DNA from 3 places in the Bradyrhizobium sp. UFLA05-109 genome. Region 3 is predicted to be linked to each of the others. Evidence: predicted binding sites of a transcription regulator. Region 3 holds the regulator's gene; each other region holds the start of a gene.
What was found. The regulator PhoB, encoded in region 3, activates phosphate uptake and scavenging genes when phosphate is short. The targets are predictions, from matches to a motif close to TGTCATNNANCTGTCAT.
Positions count from the first base shown of each region.

Region 1: Q3C01_RS20420 (UDP-2,3-diacylglucosamine diphosphatase) is a predicted target of PhoB. The motif match lies at 1,208-1,224, and genes of this name have one in related genera.
Region 2: Q3C01_RS22810 (inorganic phosphate transporter) is a predicted target of PhoB. The motif match lies at 2,100-2,116, and genes of this name have one in related genera.

Region 1 is NZ_JBBIAR010000026.1:101,456-105,629, forward strand. It holds gene Q3C01_RS20415 (glycosyltransferase family 4 protein) at 1-372, opposite strand, end outside; gene Q3C01_RS20420 (UDP-2,3-diacylglucosamine diphosphatase) at 372-1,184, opposite strand; gene thiD (bifunctional hydroxymethylpyrimidine kinase/phosphomethylpyrimidine kinase) at 1,411-2,211, opposite strand; gene Q3C01_RS20430 (Lrp/AsnC ligand binding domain-containing protein) at 2,342-2,587, shown strand; gene Q3C01_RS20435 (c-type cytochrome) at 2,584-3,510, opposite strand; gene Q3C01_RS20440 (CHRD domain-containing protein) at 3,665-4,084, shown strand.
Region 2 is NZ_JBBIAR010000031.1:25,848-30,021, reverse strand. It holds gene Q3C01_RS22815 (M20 aminoacylase family protein) at 1-264, shown strand, start outside; gene Q3C01_RS22810 (inorganic phosphate transporter) at 434-2,056, opposite strand; gene Q3C01_RS22805 (UdgX family uracil-DNA binding protein) at 2,165-3,562, opposite strand; gene Q3C01_RS22800 (ImuA family protein) at 3,731-4,174, shown strand, end outside.
Region 3 is NZ_JBBIAR010000042.1:66,929-71,102, forward strand. It holds gene pstA (phosphate ABC transporter permease PstA) at 1-310, shown strand, start outside; gene pstB (phosphate ABC transporter ATP-binding protein PstB) at 307-1,125, shown strand; gene phoU (phosphate signaling complex protein PhoU) at 1,137-1,853, shown strand; gene phoB (phosphate regulon transcriptional regulator PhoB) at 1,868-2,575, shown strand; gene Q3C01_RS27860 (GcrA family cell cycle regulator) at 2,660-3,172, opposite strand; gene Q3C01_RS27865 (aspartate aminotransferase family protein) at 3,628-4,174, shown strand, end outside.

The sequences.
Region 1 (4,174 bases), on a different contig from region 3:
CCGCCAGATCAGCGAGCCCGGAACCGGCACCCTGGCGCGGACATATTCGGGGAAGCGGGTGTGGAAGCTCGTCGTGAACGGCAGCTTGTGCTGCCGGCAATAGCGGCGGACCATGACGCCAATCGGCCCCTCGGTCGCGATATGGATGCTGTCGGGACGCGCCTCCTCGATCAGCTTCGCGATCCTCGCCGGCCGCGGCATCGCCAGGCGCACGTCGCGATAGCTCGGCATCGCGAAGGTACGGAACGATTGCGGGGTGAGGAAGGAGAACTCGACGTCCAGCGCCCTCGCAGCGTCAGCGAGCTTGGTCAGCGTCCGAACCACACCGTTGACTTGCGGGTGCCAGGCGTCGGTCGCGACCAGGATGCGCATCATGCGGCTCTTGCCGCGACCTGTGGAACGGCCGCAGGCTTCTGCAACTGATCCGCCCAGGTGATGATCTCGAAATGGCCGTCATCGTGCTCGACGAGCGCGGTGCAGCTCTCGACCCAGTCGCCACAATTCATGTAGCGGATGCCGTTCTCGTCGCGGATCACGGCATAGTGGATGTGGCCGCAGATCACGCCGTCGGCGTCGTGGCGCCGGGCTTCGGCGGACAGCGCCTGCTCGAACGCGCCGATATAGTTGACCGCGTTCTTGACCTTCTGCTTGGCCCATTGCGACAGCGACCAATAGGGCACGCCGAACATGCGGCGGAAGAAGTTGACGAAGCGATTCATCTGGATCGCGAAGTCGTAGGCCTTGTCGCCGAGATGAGCGAGCCAGCGCGCGTTCTGCACCACGAGGTCGAAGATGTCGCCGTGGATGACGAGGTAGCGCTTGCCGTCGACGCCGGTGTGCACGGTGTTCTCGACGACGTCGATGCCGCCGAAATGCGTGCCGTAATAGTTGCGCAGGAATTCGTCGTGATTGCCGGGCACGTAGATGACCTTGGCGCCCTTGCGCGCCTTGCGCAGCAGCTTTTGCACCAGGTCGTTATGCGATTGCGGCCAGTGCCAGCTCGATTTCAGCGCCCAGCCATCGACGATGTCGCCAACGAGATAAATCGTGTCGGCATCGTGGTAGCGCAGGAAGTCCAGCAGAAGGTCGGCTTGCGAGCCGCGGGCCCCGAGATGAACGTCGGAGATGAACAACGTGCGAAAGCGCCGCTCCGGGCTCTCGTCACTCACATCGTAACTTCCCATGCGCCAGCCTGTAACAATATCCCGTGACAGGGGGATGACCGATTGAACCTGTGAGGCACCCTCAGATACGAATCAAACCTTGCCTCGCCCCCTTCGCGGATATCAGCCGCATGCGACAATCAGGCGACATGGCGCGGCAGAGGCCTCCGCAAAACTCCGGGAACCCATAGGTTTATTGGTTAACGCCAGCGGCCGCCGCGCACTGCCGTCGCCATCGCGGCCGAGGTCAATAGAACTTGTGGAAATGATGGATCGGCCCATGGCCGTGACCGACGCTGAAGCGATCGGCAGCCGTAATCGCCGCGCTGATCCAGGCCTTGGCGTTGCGCACGGCCTGCTCGAGTGGCTCGCCCCGGGCGAGGCCCGCCGCAACCGCCGAGGATAGTGAGCAGCCGGTGCCATGGGTGTTTGGGGTCGCAACCCGCGGCGCGGCGAGCGCAATCACGCCGTCCGCGCTGACGAGATAGTCGATGCTCTCGGCGCCCTGCCCGTGCCCGCCCTTGATCAGCACCGCGCGACAACCAAGCGCGAGCAGGCGACGCCCCTGGCTCTCGATCTCGGCCTCGCTCTCCGCGACCTGCTCGTCCAGCAGTGCGGCAGCCTCGGGCAGGTTCGGCGTGATCACCGATGCGAGCGGCATGAGTTTTGTGCGCAACGCCTCGACGGCTTCTGCCGCCAGCAGCCGGTCGCCGGAGGTTGCGACCATCACGGGATCGAGCACGACATGCCGTGGCGACCATCGCGCGAGGCTGGAGGCGATTGCATCGATGCTGGCCGCCTGCGCCACCATGCCGATCTTGACCGCGCCGACATCGAGATCGGAGAACACCGCATCGATCTGCGCGGTCACGAACGCGGCGGGCACCGCATGAATGCCGGTCACGCCTTTGGTGTTTTGCGCGGTCAGAGCCGTGATCGCGGAGGCGCCATAGACGCCGAGCGCCGCAAACGTCTTCAGGTCGGCCTGGATGCCGGCGCCGCCGCTCGAATCGGAGCCCGCGATGGTGAGCGCTATGGGCGTCGTCATGGCGCGGCTTTCGGATGGATCGGGGGCATGGTCTGTCCTAACGCGCATACCCGGGGGTAGCAAGTTCGCTTGCTAAAGCCGGCCGATTTTGGCCTATTAGCCGCCAAATCATGCCTTCGGAGCAACCGCGATGGTTCCTTTCTTCGTCCAGATCAAATGCAAGCTCGGCCAGTCCTACACGGTCGCCAACGCGCTCGCCGAAGCCGAGATCGCCTCCGAGATCTATTCCACGGCGGGCCACTATGACCTCCTGGTGAAGTTCTATGTCGACAAGGACACCGACATCGGCCACTTCATCAACGAGAAGGTGCAGATCCTGCCGGGCATCCAGGACACCCTCACCATCATCACCTTCAAGGCGTTTGGCGGCCGCTAACTGTCCTGCTTCCGCTTCGGCGGCGGCTTGGGTCCCTCGACCGGCGGCAGCGATTTCAGATATTCGGCCATCGCGGTGCGGTCCTCGGGCGTGAGCCGCGCGAGATTCTTGATCACCGGCCGCATCGCGCCGGAGGCGCTGTCGCCCTCGGGCATGTCGCCGGTCTCGAGGAAGTCGGCGATGTCCTTCTCGCTCCAGTCGCCGATGCCCTTTTGCGTGATGTTCGGCACCCAGCCCTCACCGTCCGGACTGGGGCCACCGGCAAAGCGTTGCGACGTCATGAGGCCGCCGAGCAGATTGCGCGGGCTATGGCATTCGGCGCAGTGGCCAAAACTGTTCACGAGATAGGCGCCGCGATTCCATTTCGGCGAGCGCTGAGCAACCGCGACGAACGGCTTGCTGTCCATGAACAGCCATTTCCAGACGCCGACATTGCGGCGGATGTTGAAGGGAAACGGCAGATCGTGATCGCGCACCTTGCCCGGCACGGCGGGCAGCGTCTTCAGAAAGGCGAAGAGATCGCGGACATCGTCCACCTTCGCATGCGCGTAGGACGTATAGGGAAATGCCGGGAAGTAATGCGCGCCATCAGGCGAAACGCCTTTCATCACCGCATTGACGAAATCGGCCTCGCTCCAGCGTCCGATGCCGTCGGCCGAATCCTGCGAGATGTTGGGCGCGTAGAAGGTGCCGAACGGCGAGCCGATCGCAAGCCCGCCGCCGAGCCGCAGGCGGTCGGGCTGGCCCGGCACCGCATGGCAGGCCGAGCAGCCGCCGGCGTTGAACAGCTCCTCACCGTTGGCAAGATCGGGCGCGCGCGAGGCTGCAGGTAGCGCCATGGCGACCGGCGCCGTGAGCCACCAATAGAGCGCGAGGCCGAGACCGGCGGCAAGCAGCGCAGCAATGATCGTTCGTCGCAACATTCACGAAACCCATCGATGTCCGACGAACTTAAGGCTGCGGCTACCGCCGCTCCAGCCACGAATAATTTAGATGGTTTGAACGCTTGAGGGGAATAAATTCCAAGTCGCGCTGTTTGGACGTTTGCCACCTTTCGAGGTCAACAGGGAGAGAACCATGAACAAGCCCCTTTTTGCCACGCTCGCGCTGACGGCTGCCGTTGCGTTTGCCGGACCCGCCTGCGCGGAGAAACTGAAGGCGACGCTGGACGGCAAGGCCGAGGTGCCAGCGACGACCAGCAGCGGCACCGGCACGGCCGATCTCGACTATGACGCCGCCAGCAAGAAACTCTCCTGGACCGTCACTTATTCCGGGCTCTCGGGCCCCGCGACTGCCGCTCACTTCCACGGCCCTGCCGAAACCGGCAAGAATGCCGGCGTCGCGGTTGCGATCCCGAATGCGGCGTCGAGCCCCGTCAAGGGCGAAGCGACGCTCACCGACGCGCAAGCGGCCGATCTGCTCAGCGGCAAGTACTACGTCAACATCCACACTGCAGCGAACCCGGGCGGCGAGATCCGCGGCCAAGTGACGAAGTAAGCGCTGCGAAACGTTTCCGCACACAAGGCCGGACGCTCGCAGGAGCGCCCGGCCTTTTCAAGCCAGCGATCGAAGACATCGCGCGCCCGC
Region 2 (4,174 bases), on a different contig from region 3:
GTGAACAATCACGCCGCGCAGACCGAGATTGCGCGGGCGGTGGCCAAACAGGTCGCGGGCGATACCAATGTGCATGAGATGCCGCCGCTGATGGGCGGCGAGGATTTTGCCTACATGCTGGAAGCGCGCCCCGGCGCCTTCATCTTCTGCGGCAACGGCGACAGCGCGGGTCTGCATCACCCCGCGTATAATTTCAATGACGAGGCGATCGTCTACGGCACGTCCTACTGGATCAAGCTGGTGGAGAACTCTCTGCCGACCTAAGTGCGACGTCATTCCGGGGCGATGCGAAGCATCGAGCCCGGAATCTCGCGATTCTCAGGTGCGCAATTGCGCACCATGGTTCGGTCCTTCGTGCCGCCCCGGAATGACGATCCAAATGAAAAAGGGCCCGCGCGATGCGCGGGCCCTTTGTCGTTGAGTGGCGTGATGATCAGAACACGTGCGAGAACACGTAGTAGAGCACGCCGGAGATGATCATCGCGGCGGGCAGGGTCAGCACCCAGGCCATCGCGATGTTGCGGATCGTCGCCCATTGCAGGCCGGAGCCGTTCGCCGCCATGGTGCCGGCGATGCCTGACGACAGCACGTGGGTGGTCGAAACCGGCAGGCCGTAGACGTCGGCGGCGGCAATGGTGGCCGCGGCGGTGATCTCGGCGCAGGCACCTTGCGCGTAGGTAAGGTGCGTCTTGCCGATCTTCTCGCCGACCGTGACGACGATGCGCTTCCAGCCGACCATGGTACCGAGCCCGAGCGCGATGGCGACCGCGATCTTCACCCAGCCGGGGATGAACTTCGTGGCGCTGTCGAGCGAGCCCTTGTAGGCGGTGAGCACGGCAACGTCGTTGGCGCTGAGCTCGGCCTCCTTGTCCTTCATCAGGAAGCGGATCGCTTCCGAGACGAGGTACATGTCGTTGCGGGTGTTGCCGACGACTTCCGCCGGCACCTTCGCCAGCGACCCGTAGGTGGTGACCTGCTTTGCGATGTCGCGCACCAGCACGGCGAGCGACGGGAACGTGCCGCCGTTGACCTCGTGTTGAGCGACGTAGTTGGTCACTGCGGGACGCGGGTTGCCGATCACGTTGTAACCGGCGGCCTTGGCCTCGATCACCTTGCTCGCGGCCTCCGAGTTCGCGACGAACGCCTCGATCTGGCTCGCCGGCAGCGCGCGGTTGAGCGCATAGGCCGTCGGCACGGTGCCGATCAGGATCAGCATGATGAGGCCCATGCCCTTCTGGCCGTCATTGGAGCCATGGAAGAAGCTCACCAGCGTGCAGGTGAGGATCAGGATGCCGCGGATCCACCACGGCGGCGGCTGATCGCCCTTCGGCTCGCCGAACAAAGCGGGCGTGGCGCGCAGCAGCACGGAGCGCAGGATGAACAGCAGGCCGGCGGCGAGTACGAAGCCAAACAGCGGCGACAGCAGCAGAGCCTTGCCGATATTGGTGGCCTGGGTCCAGTCGACGCCCGAGGTGCCGCTGCGGCCATGCAGGACCGCGTTCATGATGCCGACGCCCATGATCGAGCCGATCAGCGTGTGGGAGCTCGACGCCGGCAGGCCGAAATACCAGGTGCCGACGTTCCAGATGATCGCTGCGATCAGAAGCGCGAACACCATGGCAAAGCCGGCGCTGGAGCCGACCTGGAGGATCAATTCCACCGGCAGCAGCGAGACGATGCCGAACGCGACTGCTCCGCTCGAGAGCAGGACGCCGAACAGGTTGAACATGCCGGACCACACCACGGCGATGTGTGCGGGCAGCGAGCGGGTGTAGATGACGGTTGCGACCGCATTGGCGGTGTCGTGAAAGCCGTTCACGAACTCGAAGCCGAGCGCGATCAGCAGCGCGACGAAGAGCATGAGGAAGGGCGCAATGCTCTTGACCTGCGTGCCGGTCGCATCGACGTCGACCCAGATGCTGTAGGCGACGAAGAGCAGCGCGGCCGCGATGATCCCCATGTAGATAATGCCGGTCATCGGATGAAAACCGCGGTCGAGGTCGGGCCCCTTCCGCAACGCAGGCTCGATAGAGCCGGGTAAAGCAAGATCACTCATAAAAAACTCTCCTGTCCCTGTGCTCTGATTTTGCGCGCGGCATATGACAGGCAGTTGAAATGGCGGCAGTTCTCCACCGGTATCTGCTGCGGCGCAGCGTGTCTTATATCACGCTGCCCGTGCTGATTTTTCCCGGAATCCGGCTGCGATCTTCAGATCATCCACAAAGCGCTGATATTCCAGCTCTTTTGCCTTGGGGTCCGGCAGCCGCAGCAGATAGGACGGATGCACGGTCACCAGCGCCTTGCAACCGTCCGGCAGATCGATCAGTCGGCCACGGTTCTTGCCGATCGGGGTGATCTTGCCGAACACGCATTGCGCGGCGGTCGCCCCCATCGCCACGACGAGGCTGGGCCGGAGGGCCGCCAGCTCCCGCTCGTACCATTGCCGGCAGGCGCGGATCTCCGGTGTGTTCGGCTTCTGGTGCAGGCGGATTTTTCCGCGCGGCACGAATTTGAAGTGTTTCACGGCGTTTGTGACATACACCTTCCTGCGGTCGACGCCGGCCTCTTCCAGCGCGCGGTCGAGCATCTGCCCGGCTGGTCCCACGAAGGGATGACCAGCGATGTCTTCCTTGTCGCCGGGCTGCTCGCCGACCAGCATGATGGTTGCAGATTTCGGGCCTTCACCGAATACGGTCTGGGTTGCATCCTTGTAGAGAGGGCAGGCGCGGCAATGGGCGGCTTCCTCGTGCAGCGTTTCCAGATCATCGCCTGCGGGTTTGCGTGGCATGGCTGCCTCCGGGCGCGGGGTGATCCGTCCGCCGGTCCAGCGTTCGGCATCGGTGAGCAGCGGTTCAAGTATCGAGGCTTCCGGGAGGTTCCTGCCGCGCTGTTTGGGCGCTTCCGGTGCGATAGGCCGGTCCAGGTGGAAGTGGCGGCGCCAGGTTTCCTCCAATCGGTTTGGTGCAGGCATCTCCGTCTTGCTGATCCCCGGCGTGAACGAGATGACGTGGCCGTCCCAATGAGCGCAGATGTCGGGTGTGAGGATCGACCAGGGCATGTCGGCATAACGGCGCGCGAAGAAAGATGCGGCGAATTCGACGATGTGATGCTCCGGCACGAACCAGGCGGCATAGTGCGCCTTCTGCTCGCGTCCGATCTCGCGGAAACGGATGACATCGCGCATCCGCTGCACGTCGCGATGCACGCTATTTGCCATCGCCATGGCGAGCGCCACATCGGGATCGGTCATCATTGCCAATACGTCGTGATCGGCCTTCAATCGCCACAGCAAACGATAGAGCAGCGCAAAGCGTTCGCCGTCGCGATTGAGGATCGCGACGCGCGCAAGCTCGATGAAATTGGCCGGCACGCTGAAGGTGCTGTCGATTTCGATCGGTGGAAGGCTCGGCGCCTCGGACAGGCCGGGCGGCATCTGGTCTGTCGTTCGGCCTTGCACGGCCCATGCAACGTCCGCCGGCGGCACATGGTGGAGTGCCAGCGCACGTGCGGCTTTGCGCCAGCCGTCGAAATCAGTCTCATGATCGAGGGTGGTGAGGTACATGGCACTTGAATCCTCTTGATTCCGCTCATGAATCCGCGGGCGCGCCAATTCGATTGACTCCGACGGCGCTGTTAGCTTTATATTAGAACATATCATGAACAAATGAGCCAGCCGATCGTTTGTCTTTCTGACGATCCTGGCGACCATCACGAGAAGGAGCGGCGAGCAATGAGCGGCGCACGTAGAAGCGCGCTTGCGGTCTTGCGCGGCCAGATCGAGCGCATCGAGACGTCGGAGGTTGCGCATCATCGCGATCGCGTGGCGCTTGGCCACCCCCAGGCGGATCAGGCTTTGCAGGGTGGGCTGGCACGCGCCGCGATCCACGAAGTGTTTTGCGAGGGACGCCAGGGCACGGCCGCGACGGGCTTTGTCACTGGTCTCGCCGGCCGCGTGACCGCGCGCCGGCCGCTACTGTGGGTGCAGCAGGATTTTTCGGAGGTCGAGGCTGGTGCGCTGTCGATGAGCGGGCTTGCCGAGTTCGGTCTCGATCCGCGCCGTGTGGTGATGGTGCGCGCTGCCGATGTCGAGAGCGCGTTGCGGACGTCAGCCGATGCGCTTGCCTGCGACGCGCTGGGCGCCGTCGTGCTCGAGCTCTGGGGCGAGACGAAACAG
Region 3 (4,174 bases):
CTCGCTGGTGATCAAGCGGATCGCCTACCGCGCGGCGCGCTCCGGCCTCATCACCGGCGTGCTGCTCGCGACCGCCCGCGTCGCCGGCGAGACCGCGCCGCTACTGTTCACCGCGCTGTCGAACCAGTTCTTCAGCCTGAGCCTGAACAAGACGATGGCGAACCTGCCGGTCACCATCAACAACTTCGTTCAGAGCCCCTACGCCTATTGGAAGCAACTGGCCTGGAGCGGGGCGCTTCTGATCACCCTGACCGTGCTTGCCCTGAACATTGGCGCGCGCATTCTTGGCGCCGAGAGGACTGCAAAATGAGCGATCTGTCCGTTTCCGTAGGTTCCACCGGGCGTCAGGCCTCGCCGACGCTGCCTGAGGCTCCGGCCAAGGTGACGGTGCGCAACCTCAACTTTTATTACGGCGAACACCACGCGCTGAAGAACATCAACATGACGCTCGGCACCAACCGCGTCACGGCGTTCATCGGCCCGTCCGGCTGCGGCAAGTCGACCCTGCTGCGCATCTTCAACCGGATGTACGATCTCTATCCGGGGCAGCGCGCCACCGGTCAGCTGATGCTGGACCAGACCAACATCCTCGACCCCAAGCTCGACCTCAACCTGCTGCGTGCCCGGGTCGGCATGGTGTTCCAGAAGCCGACGCCGTTCCCGATGACGATCTATGAGAACATCGCCTTCGGCATCCGCCTCTATGAGAAGATCTCCAAGTCCGAGATGGACGACCGGGTCGAGAAGGCGCTGCGCGGTGGTGCGCTGTGGAACGAAGTCAAGGACAAGCTCAACGCCTCCGGCCTGTCGCTCTCCGGTGGCCAGCAGCAGCGTCTCTGCATCGCCCGCACCGTGGCGGTGCGCCCCGAGGTGATCCTGTTCGACGAGCCCTGCTCGGCGCTCGATCCGATCTCGACCGCCAAGGTCGAGGAGCTGATCCAGGAGCTCGCCGAGAACTACACGATCGCGATCGTCACCCACAACATGCAGCAGGCGGCGCGCGTCTCCGACAAGACCGCCTTCATGTATCTCGGCGAGCTCATCGAGTTCGACGAGACCAGCAAGATCTTCACGTCGCCCAGCGACCGGCGTACCCAGGACTACATCACCGGCCGCTTCGGCTGAGGAGACAGGAAATGGCTTCTGAACATACCGCAAAGGCCTTCGACACCGACCTCCAGGAGCTTACGCGGCTCGTTGCGGAGATGGGTGGCCTTGCCGAGCGCATGATCGTCGATTCCGTCGATGCGCTGATCCGCCGTGACGTCGCGCTCGGCCAGCGCGTGGTAGCAACCGACGCCGAGATCGACGCGCTCCAGAAGAAGATCGAGGAGCGCGCCGTGCTCACGATCGCGCGCCGCCAGCCGATGGCTGTCGACCTGCGCGAGATCGTCGGCGCCATGCGCGTTGCGACCGATCTGGAGCGCATCGGCGACCTCGCCAAGAACATGGGCAAGCGCGTCGCCGCGCTCGAGACCGATTTCCATCCGCTAAAGCTGTTCCGCGGCCTGGAGCACATGACCGACCTCGTGCAGCAGCAGGTCAAGTCGGTGCTGGACGCCTATGCCGCGCATGATCTGCCAGCGGCGATGATGGTGTGGAAGGGCGACGAGGAGGTCGACGCGATCTGCACTTCGCTGTTCCGCGAGCTCCTGACCTACATGATGGAGGATCCGCGCAACATTTCGTTCTGCATCCATTTGATGTTCTGCGCCAAGAATATCGAGCGGATCGGCGACCATGCGACCAACATCGCCGAGACCGTCTTCTATATGATCGAAGGTCAGGCCATCGCGGACAAGCGTCCGAAGGGCGACATGACCACCTTCGCCACGACCGTGCCGAACACTTAAGGAGCGACGACGCCATGGGCGCACGCATTCTGGTTGTTGAGGACGAGGAAGCGCTGACCGAGCTATTGCGCTATAACCTCGAAGGCGACGGCTACGATGTCGAGACGGTGATGCGCGGCGACGACGCCGACACCCGTCTCAAAGAGCACATCCCCGACCTGATCGTGCTCGACTGGATGCTGCCGGGCCTGTCCGGCATCGAGCTGTGTCGCAGGCTTCGCGCCAGGCCCGAGACCAAGCAGCTGCCGATCATCATGCTCACGGCGCGCGGTGAGGAGAGCGAGCGGGTGCGCGGGCTTGCGACCGGCGCCGACGACTACATCGTCAAGCCGTTCTCGGTGCCCGAGTTGCTCGCACGCGTGAAGGGCCTCCTGCGGCGTGCAAGCCCCGAGCGGCTTGCGACCATACTCGCCTATGGCGACATCGAGCTCGACCGCGAGAAGCGCCGCGTCGCCCGCTCGGGCAGGCCGATCGACCTCGGCCCGACCGAATATCGCCTCCTGGAGTTCTTCCTGGAGCATCCCGGCCGGGTGTTCTCGCGCGAGCAGCTGCTCGACAGCGTCTGGGGCCGTGACATCTATATCGATGAGCGCACCGTCGACGTCCATATCGGCCGTCTGCGCAAGCTGCTCAATCTCGGCCGCGAGCAGGATCCGATCCGCACGGTCCGCGGCGCCGGCTACGCGCTGGATGATCGTTTCGCGAAGGCTGAGCAAACGTAAAAAAAAGCGCGCCAAATGGCGCGCTGACGTTTCTCGATCAGGCGTCCCGGCCCTGCGCCGGGACGTTGTCGTTTGTGGCTGAACTCAGCGTGTTCCCGGCTTAGCCGGTGCGCGCCGACGATCCGCCGCCGGCTGGTAGGCGACGCGCGAGTGCTGCGCGCAATAGGGCAGGCCCGAGAGCGACTTGCCGCCGCAGAAGAAGAAATCCGGGCTCGAGGGATCGCCGACCGGCCAGTGGCAGGTCGCTTCGTTGAGCTCGAGCAGCGACAGGCGCTGGCTCATCGGTACGACATTGTCATAGGTGATGGGATCGGGCTCCACCTCGACCTCGAAGGCTTGGGCGAGGGCGGTGTTGCCGCGCGAGATCGGCCGGCTCACCCGCATCATGTGCTGCGCGGGGCGTGCCTTGCGCGGCCGGGGAGCCGCCGAGGACGGGGTCTTGGCGCGACCGGACAGGCCCAGCCGGTGCACCTTGCCGATTACGGCGTTGCGCGTCACATTCCCGAGTTCGGCAGCGATCTGGCTGGCCGAAAGCCCGGCTTCCCAGAGCTTTTTCAATTGCTCGACGCGATCGTCGGACCAGGTCAAAACCGTCATTGCACCCTTCCCCTCGCCGCGCGCCAGCCAATCCTTGGGGCCACGTGGCGATGTCTAAGCCTCGAAAAACCCGTGCCGTCAGAATCCCTTAAGGCTCGCCGGGCGCGAAAAACGCACCTGAACGTTACGCCGGTACATGAGGACTTAGAGGATCAGAACTGCTGCACGAGATGTCGTATCTGACAGGAGAAACGCTACAATATGGCGTGACTCCCGCGCAAGAGTCTGCGGCTCCGCGTCCACATGTTCCGTCTTAAAAAACTCTCAAAATCGCCACCGCAAGACTACGGGCCGCGCGCCTCGCACGGCCTTCTGGCGGCATTGACAGCGGTTTTTCCAAGCATAAAATGGTGTCACGTGCCGCCCTTAAAAGGCGGCACGTTTCGTTTTCCGGGCAGGTCAATGATGCGCTGCGCAACGCAGCCTCAGCCGGCCCCAACATCCAAGTGACCGTCATGACCAAGAGCGCCGCGACGCATCTGCTTCCCGTTTTCGCCAGGGCCGAGCTCGGCTTCGAGCGCGGCGAAGGCTGCTGGCTGGTCGCAACCAGTGGCGAGCGCTATCTCGATTTCACATCGGGTGTCGCCGTGAATGCGCTCGGTCACGCACATCCGCATCTGGTCAAGGCCCTGCAGGAGCAGGCGACAAAGCTCTGGCACATGTCGAACCTGTTCCAGAGCCCGGATGGCGAGAAGCTCGCGGTCAGGCTCTGCAACGAGAGCTTTGCGGACTTCGTGTTCTTCTGCAATTCCGGCGCTGAGGCGATGGAATGCGTGATCAAGGTGGTGCGCCGCTATCACGCCACCAAGGGCCATCCCGAGCGCTACCGCATGATCACTTTCGAGGGCGCGTTCCACGGCCGCACGCTGGCAACGCTCGCTGCCACGGGGTCTGCAAAATATCTCGAAGGCTTTGGTCCGCCGATGGACGGGTTCGACCAGGTGCCGCATGGCGATCTGGAAGCCGTCAAGAAGGCGATCGGCCCACAGACTGCGGGCATCC